3 regions of the Streptomyces sp. NBC_01142 genome follow, and region 2 is predicted to be linked to each of the others. Evidence: riboswitches for the same ligand, from Rfam matches in the RefSeq annotation. Region 2 holds a riboswitch; each other region holds the start of a gene.
What was found. A riboswitch is a leader RNA that binds a small molecule or an ion and turns the genes downstream of it on or off. The one in region 2 is predicted to bind thiamine pyrophosphate.

Region 1: it holds a riboswitch for thiamine pyrophosphate, as region 2 does, so the genes downstream of both, OG883_RS07180 (thiamine ABC transporter substrate binding subunit) here and thiO (glycine oxidase ThiO) in region 2, are expected to answer to the same signal.
Region 3: it holds a riboswitch for thiamine pyrophosphate, as region 2 does, so the genes downstream of both, thiC (phosphomethylpyrimidine synthase ThiC) here and thiO (glycine oxidase ThiO) in region 2, are expected to answer to the same signal.

The regions. Positions count from the first base shown of each region.
Region 1 covers NZ_JAPEOR010000001.1:1,520,689-1,525,473, forward strand. Annotated here, with positions in the region: gene OG883_RS07165 (hypothetical protein) at 1-415, opposite strand, end outside; gene OG883_RS07170 (DUF6233 domain-containing protein) at 690-1,031, opposite strand; gene rlmN (23S rRNA (adenine(2503)-C(2))-methyltransferase RlmN) at 1,295-2,401, shown strand; TPP riboswitch at 2,432-2,541, shown strand; gene OG883_RS07180 (thiamine ABC transporter substrate binding subunit) at 2,621-3,712, shown strand; gene OG883_RS07185 (iron ABC transporter permease) at 3,751-4,785, shown strand, end outside.
Region 2 covers NZ_JAPEOR010000002.1:986,789-991,573, reverse strand. Annotated here, with positions in the region: gene OG883_RS21935 (thiazole synthase) at 1-168, opposite strand, end outside; gene thiS (sulfur carrier protein ThiS) at 175-384, opposite strand; gene thiO (glycine oxidase ThiO) at 381-1,568, opposite strand; TPP riboswitch at 1,566-1,678, opposite strand; gene OG883_RS21920 (hypothetical protein) at 1,730-2,071, shown strand; gene OG883_RS21915 (NAD(P)/FAD-dependent oxidoreductase) at 2,169-3,347, shown strand; gene OG883_RS21910 (Rv2175c family DNA-binding protein) at 3,391-3,756, shown strand; gene thiE (thiamine phosphate synthase) at 3,845-4,495, shown strand; gene metF (methylenetetrahydrofolate reductase [NAD(P)H]) at 4,597-4,785, shown strand, end outside.
Region 3 covers NZ_JAPEOR010000002.1:3,063,706-3,068,490, reverse strand. Annotated here, with positions in the region: gene OG883_RS31585 (SsgA family sporulation/cell division regulator) at 1-347, shown strand, start outside; gene OG883_RS31580 (YibE/F family protein) at 485-1,837, opposite strand; TPP riboswitch at 1,909-2,068, shown strand; gene thiC (phosphomethylpyrimidine synthase ThiC) at 2,061-3,863, shown strand; gene OG883_RS31570 (hypothetical protein) at 4,161-4,785, shown strand, end outside.

The DNA.
Region 1 (4,785 bases), on a different contig from region 2:
CCTTGTGGCCGGCGGTGAAGCCCGCCGCGCGCTCCTCGTCCTTCTGTGCCTGCGGGCCCTTCGCCTTGGCGCACTTGACGGTGTCCTCACCGTCGTCCACCACGATGTGGTACTGGGCGTCCTTTGCGCCGGGCACGACGAAAGCGCCGTCGGCGTCCACGGTGAGGTTTGTTCCGGCGTGCGACGGTCCCAGGAACGACACCTTCGCTCCCTCCGGGAATCCCTCGCCCATGAGCGAGAAGGCGGCTGGGCCCGGGGCGTCGGTGCTCCGCACCACCGCGCAACCCGGTGTCGGGAGGACGGTGGCGCTCTCGGGAGCCCTTTGGCTCATCCCTTGTGCACCGGCGGCCGAGGCGAGTGCGAACGACACGGCGAGCGGTGGTGTCAGGAGAGCGAGGCAACGTCTGCGGTTCATAGGTCCACCCTCGGATGGGCGGGCTGACCTTACAGCCCTGGTCCCGCCACTATTGCGCGAGGCCCATGACCGCGGCGTGACGCCGACGTGACGAGGGACCCGGGGAACGGGCGGGCGGCCGCCGCCCGGCCGTCCGGATCCCGCGCCTCCGACGCGGTATGCCCTGGTGGGGCGGCGGGGCAGACTCATCTCGGAAGGACGGCCGGCCGGGCCGACCGCGCGGTGCACGACAACGGTGCAGTGCGCGTGACTTCGTGCTGCGACGGGTCCCGGTTCACAGCACTCCAAGGTCAGTGTCCGGTCGGCAGTAGGGGCACGCCGTAATGCCGTCCTCTGTGATCGCGCGAAGTGCCTGCTCACGGGTCAGCGGCCGGGTGGCATTGCCGGCCATCCCGCAGTCGCTGGTGTGGACGGCGTCGGGGGTCGGCCGCCCGCCTGCTCGCTGCATGGAAAGCCTCCACTCCGGCACGCGTGGGGGCAGCGTGCGGGCTGCGCGTGCGGCCGCCGCTTCCTGCTTCTCCAGCTCGGCGATGGTCTCGTCCGTGCGGCGCAGCTGCCAGGCCAGCCACTGGCGGACGCTGCGCAGGCGCTCCAGGCGAGGCACTTGTTCGGACACGTGTTCGAGTCTAGGTCCTGGTGGGGCCGCTGCACGACAGAGCCCGTCCTGGGGCGGGGGAGGGCTCTGTCACGTGCGTCGGCTCCTGAGGGTGTGGCGGTACAGCCCTGCTTTCCCTCCCGCTGTCGCTGTGGCCAGCCGGAATTGCTCTGAGGCTGGGTCGTCCGAGGATGCCCAACAGCCACCGGCAACGACCGGCAACGCCTGCCCCGGGTCTCGGCGATTGCAGGTCACGACACTCCATCTGCGACACTCGAGGCACCATGCCCAAGCCCGGAGAACTCACTTTCGTCGCGCCCCGCGGAGCCAAGAAGCCACCGCGGCACCTTGCCGACCTCACGCCCGCCGAGCGCAAGGACGCCGTCGCCGCGATCGGCGAGAAGCCGTTCCGCGCCAAGCAGCTCTCGCAGCACTACTTCGCGCGATACGCCCACGACCCGGCCCAGTGGACCGACATCCCTGCGGCTGCGCGCGAGAAGCTCGCCTCCGAGCTGCTCCCCGATCTGATGTCCGTCGTACGGCACATCTCGTGCGACGACGACACGACCCGCAAGACGCTCTGGCGGCTGCACGACGGCACGCTCGTCGAGTCCGTGCTGATGCGCTACCCGGACCGGGTGACGATGTGCATCTCGTCGCAGGCCGGCTGCGGGATGAACTGCCCCTTCTGCGCGACGGGCCAGGCCGGTCTCGACCGCAATCTGTCGACCGCGGAGATCGTGCACCAGATCGTCGACGGCATGCGCGCCCTGCGCGACGGCGAGGTGCCCGGCGGTCCGGCGCGGCTGTCGAACATCGTCTTCATGGGGATGGGGGAGCCGCTCGCCAACTACAAGCGGGTCGTCGGCTCCATCCGGCGGCTGACCGACCCCGAGCCGGACGGGCTCGGGCTCTCGCAGCGCGGGATCACCGTCTCCACCGTCGGTCTGGTGCCCGCGATGCTGCGCTTCGCCGACGAGGGCTTCAAGTGCCGGCTGGCCGTCTCGCTGCACGCGCCGGACGACGAGCTGCGCGACACCCTGGTTCCGGTGAACACCCGGTGGAAGGTCCGCGAGGTGCTGGACGCCGCGTGGGAGTACGCGGAGAAGTCCGGCCGCCGGATCTCCATCGAGTACGCCCTGATCCGCGACATCAACGACCAGGCGTGGCGGGGTGATCTGCTGGGCCGGCTGCTCAAGGGCAAGCGGGTCCATGTCAATCTCATCCCGCTGAACCCGACGCCGGGATCGAAGTGGACCGCCTCCCGTCCCGAGGACGAGAAGGCGTTCGTGGATGCCATCGCGGCGCACGGGGTGCCCGTGACGGTTCGCGATACCCGTGGCCAGGAGATCGACGGAGCGTGCGGACAGCTGGCCGCTTCGGAGCGTTAGGTTCCGTGTAACCTGACGGGAAACATCTGCATATTCCGACAGGGGAGCGCCACAGCGCTGAGAGTGCGACACCGTCAGGTCGCAGACCCTCTGAACCTTGCCCAGGTCATTCTGGGTAGGAAGTTCGGTCATTACTCACAAGCTGTTGCGCCCTGCCCGGATCCTGCTCAGGACCGGGCAGGGCCGCGTCTCTTCCTGGTCATCTCCAGGAGGAATCCGATGAGCACCACCAAGAAGATCACGGTCACCGCGCTGGCCGCTGCGCTGGGTGTCTCCACGCTCGCCGCCTGTGGCGGGGAGGCAAAGGACTCCGCGGACGGCGGTGCCACGTCCAAGACCGTGACGCTGGTCAGCCATGAATCGTTCGCCGCCTCGGCCTCCGTGCTGAAGGAGTTCACCAAGGAGACCGGCTACACGGTCAAGGTGCTCAAGAGCGGGGACGCAGGCGCGGCCCTCAACAAGGAGATCCTCACCAAGGGCTCCCCCCAGGGCGATGTCTTCTTCGGCGTCGACAACACCCTGCTCTCGCGTGCGCTCGACAACGGCCTGTTCACGCCGTACGAGGCCAAGGGCCTGGCCCAGGTCACCGACGAGGTCCAGCTCGACAAGGACCAGCACCGCGTCACGCCCGTCGACACCGGCGACATCTGCGTCAACTACGACAAGAAGTACTTCGCCGACAAGAAGCTCGCTCCGCCGCAGACCTTCGACGATCTGGCCGACCCCGCCTACAAGGACCTGCTGGTCGTCGAGAATGCCGCGACCTCCTCGCCCGGCCTCGGATTCCTGCTCGGCTCCGTCGGCAAGTACGGCGACGACGGCTGGCAGGACTACTGGAAGAAGCTGAAGGACAACGGCGTCAAGGTCGTGGACGGCTGGGACCAGGCTTACAACGAGGAGTTCTCCGGCTCCGCGGGCGGCAAGAAGGCCAAGGCCGACCGCCCGCTGGTCGTCTCCTACGCCTCCAGCCCGCCGGTCGAGGTGCTCTTCGCCGAGCCGCAGCCGGCCGAGGCACCGACCGGTGTCGCGACCGGCACCTGCTTCCGTCAGACCGAGTTCGCGGGTCTGCTCAAGGGCGCGAAGAACGAGGCGGGCGGCAAGGCCCTGCTGGACTTCCTGGTCTCCAAGAAGTTCCAGGAGGACATGCCGCTGAAGATGTTCGTCAACCCGGTGGTCAAGGACGCCAAGCTGCCCGAGGTGTTCACCAAGCACGGCGTCGTGGTCGACAAGCCGGAGACCGTGTCCCCCGAGGAGATCGCCGAGAACCGTGAGCAGTGGGTCCAGTCGTGGTCCTCGCTCGTACTGAAGTAAGGAAGTCGCTGCGCGGGAATGCGGCGCGGCTCGGACTGATGGCCGGGCCCGTCGTGTTCTTCGCGGTCTTCTTCGCCTACCCCGTGGCCGCGATCGTCGGCCGGGGTCTCCAGATCGACGGGGTATGGCAGTTCGGCCGGATCGGCGAGGTCCTCGGCCGCTCCGACATTCTGCGCGTCCTGTGGTTCACCACCTGGCAGGCGCTCGCCTCCACCGCGCTCACCCTGCTGATCGCCCTGCCCGGCGCGTACGTCTTCGCCCGCCTCGACTTTCCCGGCAAGCAGCTGCTGCGGGCCGTGGTCACTGTTCCGTTCGTGCTGCCGACCGTTGTCGTCGGGACGGCGTTCCTGGCGCTGCTGGGGCGCGGCGGGCTCCTCGACGAAATGTGGGGTCTGCGGCTGGACACGACGGTGTGGTCGATCCTGCTCGCGCATGTCTTCTTCAACTACGCCGTGGTCGTACGGACCGTGGGCGGTCTGTGGTCGCAACTCGATCCGCGCCAGGAGGAGGCCGCCCGGGTGCTCGGTGCCGGACGGTTCGCGGCGTGGCGGCGCGTGACTCTGCCGGCGCTCGGGCCCGCCGTGGCCGCGGCCGCCCTCATGGTCTTCCTCTTCACCTTCACCTCCTTCGGTGTCGTACAGATCCTCGGCGGACCGACCTTCGCCACCCTCGAAGTGGAGATCTACCGGCAGACCGCCCAGCTGCTCGACCTGCCGACGGCGGCCGTGCTGACGCTGGTGCAGTTCGCCGCGGTGGGCGGCATCCTCGCCGTACACGCCTGGACCGTACGGCGTCGGGAGACGGCGCTGAAGCTGGTGGACCCGGCGCAGACCGCGCGGCGGCCGCGCGGCGCAGGGCAGTGGGCGCTGCTCGGCGGGGTCCTCGTCACCATCGGGCTGCTGATTCTGGCGCCGCTCTGGGTGCTCGTGGAGCGCTCCTTCGACGGGGCGGCCGGCTACGGTTTCGGCTACTACCGGGTGCTGTTCACCATGGACCCGAGCGGGGGCGCGTTCCTGGTGCCGCCGATCGAGGCCGTGTGGAACTCCCTGCAGTACGCGCTCGCCGCCACCGCC
Region 2 (4,785 bases):
GGAGCCCTGCACGGTCGGGTCGAGGCGGCGCATCGCGACGGTGGTGAGCTCGGTGCCGCTCGCGACGAGGGAGCGTTCGAGTACGTCGAGGCTGGGCGCCCCTCCCGTACCCATGATCAGCCGGGAGTTGAAGGCGGTGTCGCCGATGGTGAGACGGTCGTCGGCCACGGCTGATCAGCCTCCCTGCACTGCGGTGAGGACTTCGACGCGGTCGCCGTCGCCCAGATGTGTGCCGGCCCACTGGCTGCGCGGGACGACCGTCTCGTTGAGCGCGGCGGCGACTCCGGACGGGGCGGCGCTGAGACCGGCGACCAGGGCGTCCAGGGTGGTTCCGACGGCAAGCTCGCGCGCCTCGCCGTTGACGGAGACGTTCAGGACGTTCATGCGGGCTGCTCCTGAGGTACGGGGGAGAAGCGGCGAGGGGTGAACGCGCGGGCCTCGTCGGGCAGTTCGCCGGTGACCAGCACCTCGGACATCACATCGCCGGTGACGGGAGTCAGAAGCACCCCGTTGCGGTGGTGCCCGGTGGCCAGATGCAGGCCGGGCAGGGCGGTCGGGCCCAGCAGCGGGGCATTGTCGGGGGAGGCGGGGCGCAGTCCGGCGCGGGTCTCGGTGAGCGGCAGCTCGGTGAGGCCCGGCACCAGCTCGTGCGCGTCGCGCAGCAGCTCGTACACCCCGCCCGCGGTGACCGTGGTGTCCCAGCCGAGCTCCTCGCTGGTCGCGCCCACGACCAGCTCGCCGTTCTCGCGCGGCACCAGATAGACATGGCTGCCGCGCACCACGGCCCGGACGGTGCGCGAGAGGAAGGGCGCGTACGGACGCGGCACCGTGAGGCGCAGTACCTGGCCCTTCACCGGCCGCACCGGTGGCAGGACGTCCTTCGGTACGCCACCGAGCCTGCCGCTCAGCGAACCGGCCGCCAGTACCACCTGGTCCGCGGCGAGTTCCGTTCCTCCCCCGGAGCCGCCGGCCCGGGAGGGTCCCCCCGCCAGTACGGCCCCGGCTGCCCGGTCCCGTACCACCGAGAGCCGCTCCGCCCAGCCGCGGTGGAAGATCACCCCCGCCCGCTCGCAGGCCGTCAGCAGGGCCGCGGCCAGCCGCCGTGGATCGACCTGGTGGTCGCCGTCCACCCGCAGGCCACCGCGTACACCGGGGGCGAGCATCGGCTCCAGGCGGCGGCATTCGCGCCCGGACAGCCACTCCGACTGCAGTCCGGACCGGCGCTGCAGGGCGTGCAGTTCCCGAAGGTGCGCGCGGTCGTCGGCGTCGAGCGCGACGGCGAGCGTTCCGCAGGCGCGGTGGCCGACGGACTGCCCGCTCGCCTCCTCCAGCTCCGCGACGAAGGCGGGATAGCGCCGTGCGGATTCCAGATTGAGAGCGAGCAGCGTCTGCTCGCCGTAGTGGAGTTCGGTGACGGCGGCGAGCATGCCGGCCGCGACCTGTGCGGCCCCGCCGCCCGGCTCCGGATCGACGACGGCGACGCGCAGTCCACGCTGCGCCGCCCGCCAGGCCGTGACCAGGCCGATGATTCCGCCCCCGACAACGAGGACATCCGATGTACGCGACATGGGCGTCCAGCCCCTCCCTTCGCCGGCATGACCCGGATCAGGTTCGTACGGTCGGAGGCCGTCCAGCCTCCCTCTCAGCCCGGTGCGTCCGGGCTCCCGCGAGTGTCTTACGGTGGCCACCCTAACCCCAGGCCCCAACGCGCAGTAAGGGAGCAGCCCCAGTGGTGACGTCGCTCGACGGACTCGTACTCTCGCCGGTCGCCGACCAGGCTCCGGGCCAGGTGGGAACCCGGACCCGGTTCACGTACCACGAGCGGGAAGGCCGGATCTGGGCCGAGTACGAGGGGGGTGATGTGATCCGCGGCCATCTTGTCGGGACCCGGGAAGGCGACCGGCTGGACTTCCGTTATGTGCAGTTGAAGACGGACGGCGGGACGTCCTGCGGGCACTGCGTCTCCATCGTGGTCGAGCTCGAGGACGGGCGAGTGCGCCTCGAGGAGACCTGGGAATGGGAGTCCCAGGAGGGCAGCGGGACGAGCGTCGTCGAGCAACTCCCTTCCTGACGATTCGTCAGCTGCTTAAGATGATCAGGTGAACGAGCGGCAGCAGCAGACAGAGCAGCACCGGCGGCACCGGCGGGTCGTCGTGGCCGGCGCGGGAATGGCCGGTGTGCAGACCGCGGTGGCCCTGCGCGAGCAGGGCTTCACCGGCCCGGTCACCCTGATCGGCGCGGAGCCCCACCAGCCCTACGACAGGCCCCCACTCTCCAAGGCCATCCTGCTGGGGGAGGCGGAGGGTTCGGCCTTCGACGTCGACTTCGAGGCGATCGAGGTCGACCTGCGGCTGGGCTGCGAGGTGACCGGCGTACGCTCCGACGCGCACGAACTGGACACCGGCGCCGGGCCGGTTCCCTACGACGTCCTGGTCATCGCCACCGGCGCCGAGCCGATCACCCTGCCGGGTACCGAGGGCGTCCCCGGCGTCCATCTGCTGCGTACCCTCGACGACGCGGCACGGCTGCGCCCCGTCCTCGCCGAACAGCACGACATCGTGGTCGTCGGCGCGGGCTGGATCGGCGCGGAGTTCGCGACCGCCGCCCGCGCCGCGGGCTGCACGGTCACCGTCGTCGAGGCCGCGGAGCGCCCGCTGGCGGCGGCCCTGCCCGCCGAGGTCGCCGCCCCGATGACCGACTGGTACGCGGAGTACGGCACCGAGCTGCTCACCCACGCGCGCGTGGCCGACGTCGAGCCGGGCGAGGTGATCCTGGCGGACGGACGGCACCTCCCGGCCGGCGCAGTGGTCGTCGGCATCGGCGCGCGGCCCGCCACCGCCTGGCTCGCCGGATCCGGCATCGCACTCGGTCCGGAGGGCGCCATCACCGCGGACGAGTATCTGCGCACCTCGCTGCCCGATGTGTACGCCGTCGGGGACTGCGCCTCCTTCCCGTCCGGCCGCTACGGCGAGCGGCTGCTCGTGCACCACTGGGACAACGCTCTCCAGGGGCCGCGCACGGTCGCCGCCAACATCATCGGAAGGGGTGCCGGCGGTGAGCCGGCGCAGATCTACGACCCGGTGCCGTACTTCTGGTCCGAGCAGTTCGGCCGTTTCGTGCAGTACGCGGGGCATCACGCGGCCGCCGACACGACGGTGTGGCGGGGCGATCCGGCGAGCGCCGCCTGGACGGTGCTCTGGCTGCGGGAGGGCGTGCTGGTGGCGCTCCTCGCCGTCGGCAGGGCCCGCGATCTGGCGCAAGGGCGCAAACTCATCCTGGCCGGCGCGCGGCTGGATCCGGAGCGCTCGGCCGATCCTTCCGTCCCTCTGAAGGCGGCAGCTCTCTAGGGTCTGGCTACCCACTGTCAGTCCGGGATGGCAGGCTTGTCCTGTGACCGAGATTGACGCAAAGATCGATGCTCTCGTCCCCGCCTGGCTCCACCTTCCCGACATCGCGGAAATGCTCGATGTCGAGGTGACACGCGTACGGCAGCTGGTCAAGGAAGGCCAGCTGATCGCCGTACGCCGTGGTGAGAACCGGGCGCTTCAGGTGCCTGCCGCCTTCATCGACGGCGACAAGGTGGTCAAGGGTCTCGCCGGGACCCTGACACTCCTGAAGGACGACGGCTTCTCCGACGAAGAGATGCTCGAGTGGCTCTTCACTCCCGACCCCACCCTGCCGGGCACGCCCGCGCAGGCGCTCAGCGAGAATCGCGGCACGGAGGTGAAGCGCCGGGCCCAGGCGCTCGCCGTCTGACGTCCTGAAGACACCACCACACGCGCTGTACGGGCAGGGGCCGGTTGCTCCTGCCCGTACACCGCCGATCCCACGGGGGGAATCACCCATGTCCACGGCTCGTGCGCTGCTGTCCGACGCCCGGCTCTATCTGTGCACGGATGCCCGCAGGCGACAGGGAGATCTCCCCGGGTTCCTCGACGCCGTGCTCGCCTCCGGGGTCGACATCGTGCAGCTGCGCGACAAGGGCATGGAGGCGGGCGAGGAGCTGGAGCATCTCCAGGTCTTCGCCGACGCCTGCCGCCGCCACGGCAAGCTGCTCGCGGTGAACGACCGCGCCGACGTGGCGCACGCCATCGGCTCCGGGGTGCTCCATCTGGGGCAGGGCGATCTGCCCGTCCGGGCCGCCCGCGCGATCCTCGGCGACGACGTGGTGATCGGCCGCTCCACGCACGGCGAGTCCGAGGTGGACGCGGCCGTCGCAGAGCCGGGCGTGGACTACTTCTGCACCGGACCCTGCTGGCCCACCCCGACCAAGCCCGGGCGGTACGCCCCGGGACTCGGCCTTGTGCGGTACGCCGCGTCGCTGGCGACCGAGCGGCCGTGGTTCGCCATCGGCGGGATCGACGAGCGCAACCTTGACGAGGTGCTGGACGCGGGCGCGCGCAGGATCGTCGTCGTACGGGCGATCACCGAGGCCGCCGATCCGGCCGCGGCGACGGCGGATCTGGCGAAGCGCGTCAGGGAGCGCATCGCATAACTGTCCGATAACTGTCCGAGGGGTGGACAGTAACCCGGCAAATCTGGCATATTTCCGCGGTCTGGTTGGGCGACCGGTCGAGGCGTGGATAACCTGCCGTTATGGCCCTCGGTACAGCTTCGACCAGGACGGATCGCGCACGGACCGTGCGTGACCTGCTCGCGACCGGAAAAACTTCGTACTCCTTCGAGTTCTGGGCACCCAAGACCGAAAAGGGTGAGCGGAACCTCTGGAACGCGCTGCGCAGAGTCGAGGCGGTGGCCCCCAACTTCGTCTCCGTGACCTACGGC
Region 3 (4,785 bases), 2.1 Mb from region 2:
AGACGGGGGATCCGTATGCGGTGCGGATGACCTTTCACCTGCCCGGAGATGCCCCTGTGACCTGGGCTTTCGGCAGGGAGCTGCTGCTGGACGGCATCAACGCGCGGAGCGGGGACGGCGATGTGTGCATCGCGCCGGTCGGGCCCGAGGGGCTGTCCGACGTCAGGATCCGGCTCCAGGTCGGCTGCGAGCGGGCGGTGTTCCGGGCGAGCGCGGCGCCGTTGGTGGCCTTCCTCGACCGCACGGACAAGCTGGTGCCGCTGGGGCAGGAGCGGACGCTCGGTGACTTCGAGGAGAACTTGGAGGCGGCGCTCGGCCGCATCCTGGCGGAGGAGACCGCCGGCTGACGGGCTCGTACGGCTGCCGCGACCTGACGCCTCCTGCCGTGCGCCCGCGCCCGTCCGCGGACTGCTCCCCGCCGCCTATCGCTTACGGCCGCCCGTCCGCGGACTGCTGCCCGCCGCCCACTGTCCCTGCTCACGGCCTACTTCTTGCGCCGTCGGCCCTTGCCGCTCCGTACCGGCGATCCGCTCGGAGCGCTGTCTGCTCCTGCTTCTGAGGATCCCGCCGAGCCCGGCCGGTCGGCGGAAACCACCAGCGCCGCGAGCGCGGTGGTCACCGGCACCGAAGCGACCAGACCGATCGACCCCACCAGGGTCCGCACGATCTCCACCGCCACCAGCTCGCTGGTGGCCACCGTGCCCACGCTGCTCTGCGCGATCGAGAAGAGCAGCAGCAGCGGCAACGCCGCGCCCGCGTAGGCGAGTACGAGGGTGTTGACGACGGACGCGATGTGATCCCGGCCGATCCGGAGGCCGGCCCGGTACAGGGCCTTCGGCCCCATGGTCGGATCCGCCTGGCGCAGCTCCCACACCGCCGACGTCTGGGTCACCGTCACATCGTCCAGTACGCCGAGCGAGCCGATGATGACGCCGGCCAGCAGCAGACCGCTCATGTCGATGTTCGGAAACAGGCCGTGGATCAGGCCGGTGTTGTCATCGGTGTTGCCGGTCAGGCTCGCCCAGCCGATGAAGAGCGAGCCGAGCAGCCCGATCAGCAGCAGCGAGATCAGCGTACCGAGGACCGCGACCGAGGTCCGGGCGGTCAGTCCGTGGCACATGTAGAGCGACATCAGCATGATGGCGCTCGCCCCGACCACCGCGACGACCAGCGGATTGGAGCCCTGCAGGATCGCGGGGAGGATGAACAGGGTCAGTACGGCGAACGAGAGGGCGAGCGCGATCAGCGCCATCACGCCGCGCATCCGCCCCACCAGTACCACCACAAGCGCAAAGAGCCCGGCCAGCAGGGCCATGGGGAACTCGCGGTTCACATCGGTCACGGAGTACTGGAGATCGCGGGGAGCATCGGGGGCGTACGCCACCACCACTCCCTGGCCCTCGTTCAGTTGCCGCGGCGCGTCCGGCTGGACGATCTCGGTGAAGGTACGGCCCTTGTCCTTGCCGCTGGTGACCTTGATCGTCGCTCTCTCGCAGCTGCCCTGCTGGGCATTGACCGCCTCGCGCCCCTCGGGCGTGGAGGTGTCACCGGTCGGCGGAACCTGTGCGGCGTTCACGTCCTTGCAGTTGACCTTCTCGACCTGCGTCACCGTGCCCTGCTCGGTCTGCCGGTCGAAGCCGACACCACTGCGCTCGTGGGCGGGCGCGCCTCCCGGCCAGAGCACGGCGAGACCGACGAGGACCGCCGTGGCGAAGGGGATCAGCACCGCGGCGATGACTTTGCGGAGGTGGCGGGAGACGGGCGCGGCAGGTCCATGGCTGTGCGAGTGGCCGTGCGGTTCGGGCGTCTGTGGCGAGGTGGTCGGGGTGGAGGTCACCGACCGATCATCGCAAGAATGCGGGGGGCCCACTGTTCAGCGCGCCAGAAATGACGCTAGCGTGGTGGCACCTTTGCACACGCGGGAGCTCGGAGCACCGGGCTGAGAGGGCGCTGACCTCCGTACGAGCCGTCTGGCCACACGCCAGTACTTCGGATACGGAAGCCGCTGCGTCGACCGCCGAACCTGTTACCGGGTAATGCCGGCGTAGGGAGTAGGTCTCATGACCATTCAGGATGCACGCACGCCTGCCGCCAGCCAGGACGGCACCGCCGACCAGGCCGGGCGCACGCCGGGCTGGCACAAGGGGTACCTCGAGGGCTCGCGCCCCGATCTCAGGGTGCCGGTCCGCCAGGTGCACCTCACCAACGGCAAGGACGTGACGCTGTACGACACGTCCGGACCGTACACCGACCCCACCATCGAGACCGATGTACGCCGCGGCCTGGCGCCGCTGCGGGAGAACTGGATCATCGGCCGCGGTGACACCGAGGAGTACGCGGGCCGCCCGGTCCGCCCCGAGGACGACGGGATCAAGCACACCTCGCCGCGCGGCGGACTGCGCAATCTCGACGCGGTCTTCCCCGGCCGGCCGCGCCAGCCGCGCCGGGGCCGAGCGGGTCAGGCGGTGACGCAGCTCGCGTACGCGCGCCGGGGCGAGATCACGCCGGAGATGGAGTACGTCGCGATCCGCGAGAACGTCTCCCCCGAGGTCGTACGCGAGGAGATCGCCGCGGGCCGGGCCGTCCTGCCCGCCAACGTCAATCACCCCGAGATCGAGCCGATGATCATCGGCAAGCGTTTCCTGGTGAAGGTCAATGCCAACATCGGCAACTCCGCGGTCACCTCCTCCATCGAGGAGGAGGTCGACAAGATGACCTGGGCCACCAAGTGGGGCGCGGACACGGTCATGGACCTGTCCACCGGCCGCAATATCCACACCACCCGTGAGTGGGTGCTGCGCAACTCCCCCGTTCCCATCGGCACCGTGCCGCTCTACCAGGCGCTCGAGAAGGTCGACGGAAAGGCCGAGGAGCTTACCTGGGAGGTCTACAAGGACACCGTCATCGAGCAGGCCGAGCAGGGCGTCGACTACATGACGGTCCATGCGGGCGTGCTGCTGCGGTACGTTCCGCTGACCGCGCGCCGCAAGACCGGCATCGTCTCCCGCGGTGGTTCGATCATGGCGGCCTGGTGTCTGGCGCACCACAAGGAGTCGTTCCTGTACGAGAACTTCGAGGAGCTCTGCGAGATCCTCGCCTCGTACGACGTGACGTACTCACTCGGCGACGGCCTGCGCCCCGGCTCGATCGCGGACGCCAACGACGAGGCGCAGTTCGCGGAGTTGCGCACGCTCGGGGAACTCAACACGATCGCCAAGCGTTTCCATGTGCAGACGATGATCGAAGGACCCGGTCACGTCCCGATGCACAAGATCAAGGAGAACATCGACCTCCAGCAGGAGATCTGCGAGGAGGCCCCCTTCTATACGCTCGGCCCGCTCACCACGGACGTGGCCCCGGCGTATGACCACATCACCTCCGGCATCGGGGCGGCGATGATCGCATGGTGGGGCACCGCGATGCTCTGCTACGTCACGCCCAAGGAGCACTTGGGCCTGCCCAACCGCGACGACGTGAAGACCGGCGTCATCACCTACAAGATCGCGGCCCATGCGGCGGACCTGGCCAAGGGCCACCCCGGCGCGCAGGAGTGGGACGACGCACTGTCGGACGCGCGCTTCGAGTTCCGGTGGGAGGACCAGTTCAATCTGGCCCTCGACCCGGACACGGCACGGGAGTTCCACGACGAGACGCTCCCGGCCGAGCCGGCGAAGACCGCGCACTTCTGCTCGATGTGCGGTCCGAAGTTCTGCTCGATGAAGATCTCCCAGGACATCCGGCGCCAGCACGGTGGTGACATGGCCGATACGGCTTCCCTGGAGGAGGCCGAGGCGGGCATGGCGGAGAAGTCGAAGGAGTTCGCGGCCAGCGGCAACCGTGTGTACCTGCCGCTTGCGGACTGACGTGACGCACGGCGGTGCCCCGGGCAGCCGGGCGGGCGCACCGCCGTTCGGGCCGGTGTGTCCGGCTCAGGGGCACCGTGCCGGCCGCCACCGTCATTGCGGTGACCACGGCCGTAGCCTCCGCGGTAGCCACGGCCTTGTGCCACCAGCGGGCATTCGTCCCCGGATGGAGCCGCTGATCGGTACGCCGTGGCGTCCGCCCCAGCATGGCGGTGGCTCCGAAGGGCCGAGAGTTTCGAGGTAACGGTAGAGCCACGGCCACCCGAAGCTTGATCAAATCTGACTAGCCTGCGTGACGTGGGCGGAATCGATGTGGCCAACGGAGTGGTCGGCGCACTGTTCGGCATGCTGTTCGCAACGCTGTTCCAACAGCCCTTGCAGGACGCCTGGTTCACGTTGCGCAAGCGTTCGAAACGAGCGGTTCGGAGCCTTCGGTCCCGTGAGGAGTCCCACCGCGTGTGGTCCACGTTCTCGCTGGGACCGCTCCACACCTCCGCCCTGATAGTGGAGGGGGACGGCGAGTCGCCCGTCGTTTCCGAGGCGATACATGTCCAGGTCCTGGACGACGAGATCACGCTCCCTTCGGACATGGCCGGTTGGCGGGACGAGATCGAGACCGAAAGCGCACAGCTCCGGGCGAAGGGCCGGACCCCGGTGTGGAACGGTCCTCGGTATGCCGTCGAGTCGTTCGACGTCTCCCGGACGGCCCTGGACGAGCAGCCGGAAGTCCACTTGAGGCTGCGGCCGACGGACTATTACACGTTTCTTGCCGCGCAGCAGCTGGATCGGCGGCTGCCCGACGGGACCACGCCGCGGTCCAGATACCTCGATCCGGACCGGCCATTGGAAGCACCGGCCTTCCTTCAGTGCAGCTTCGCCGCCAATGTGGCCGTGGTGACCGCCGACGACATGCTGGTCGTCA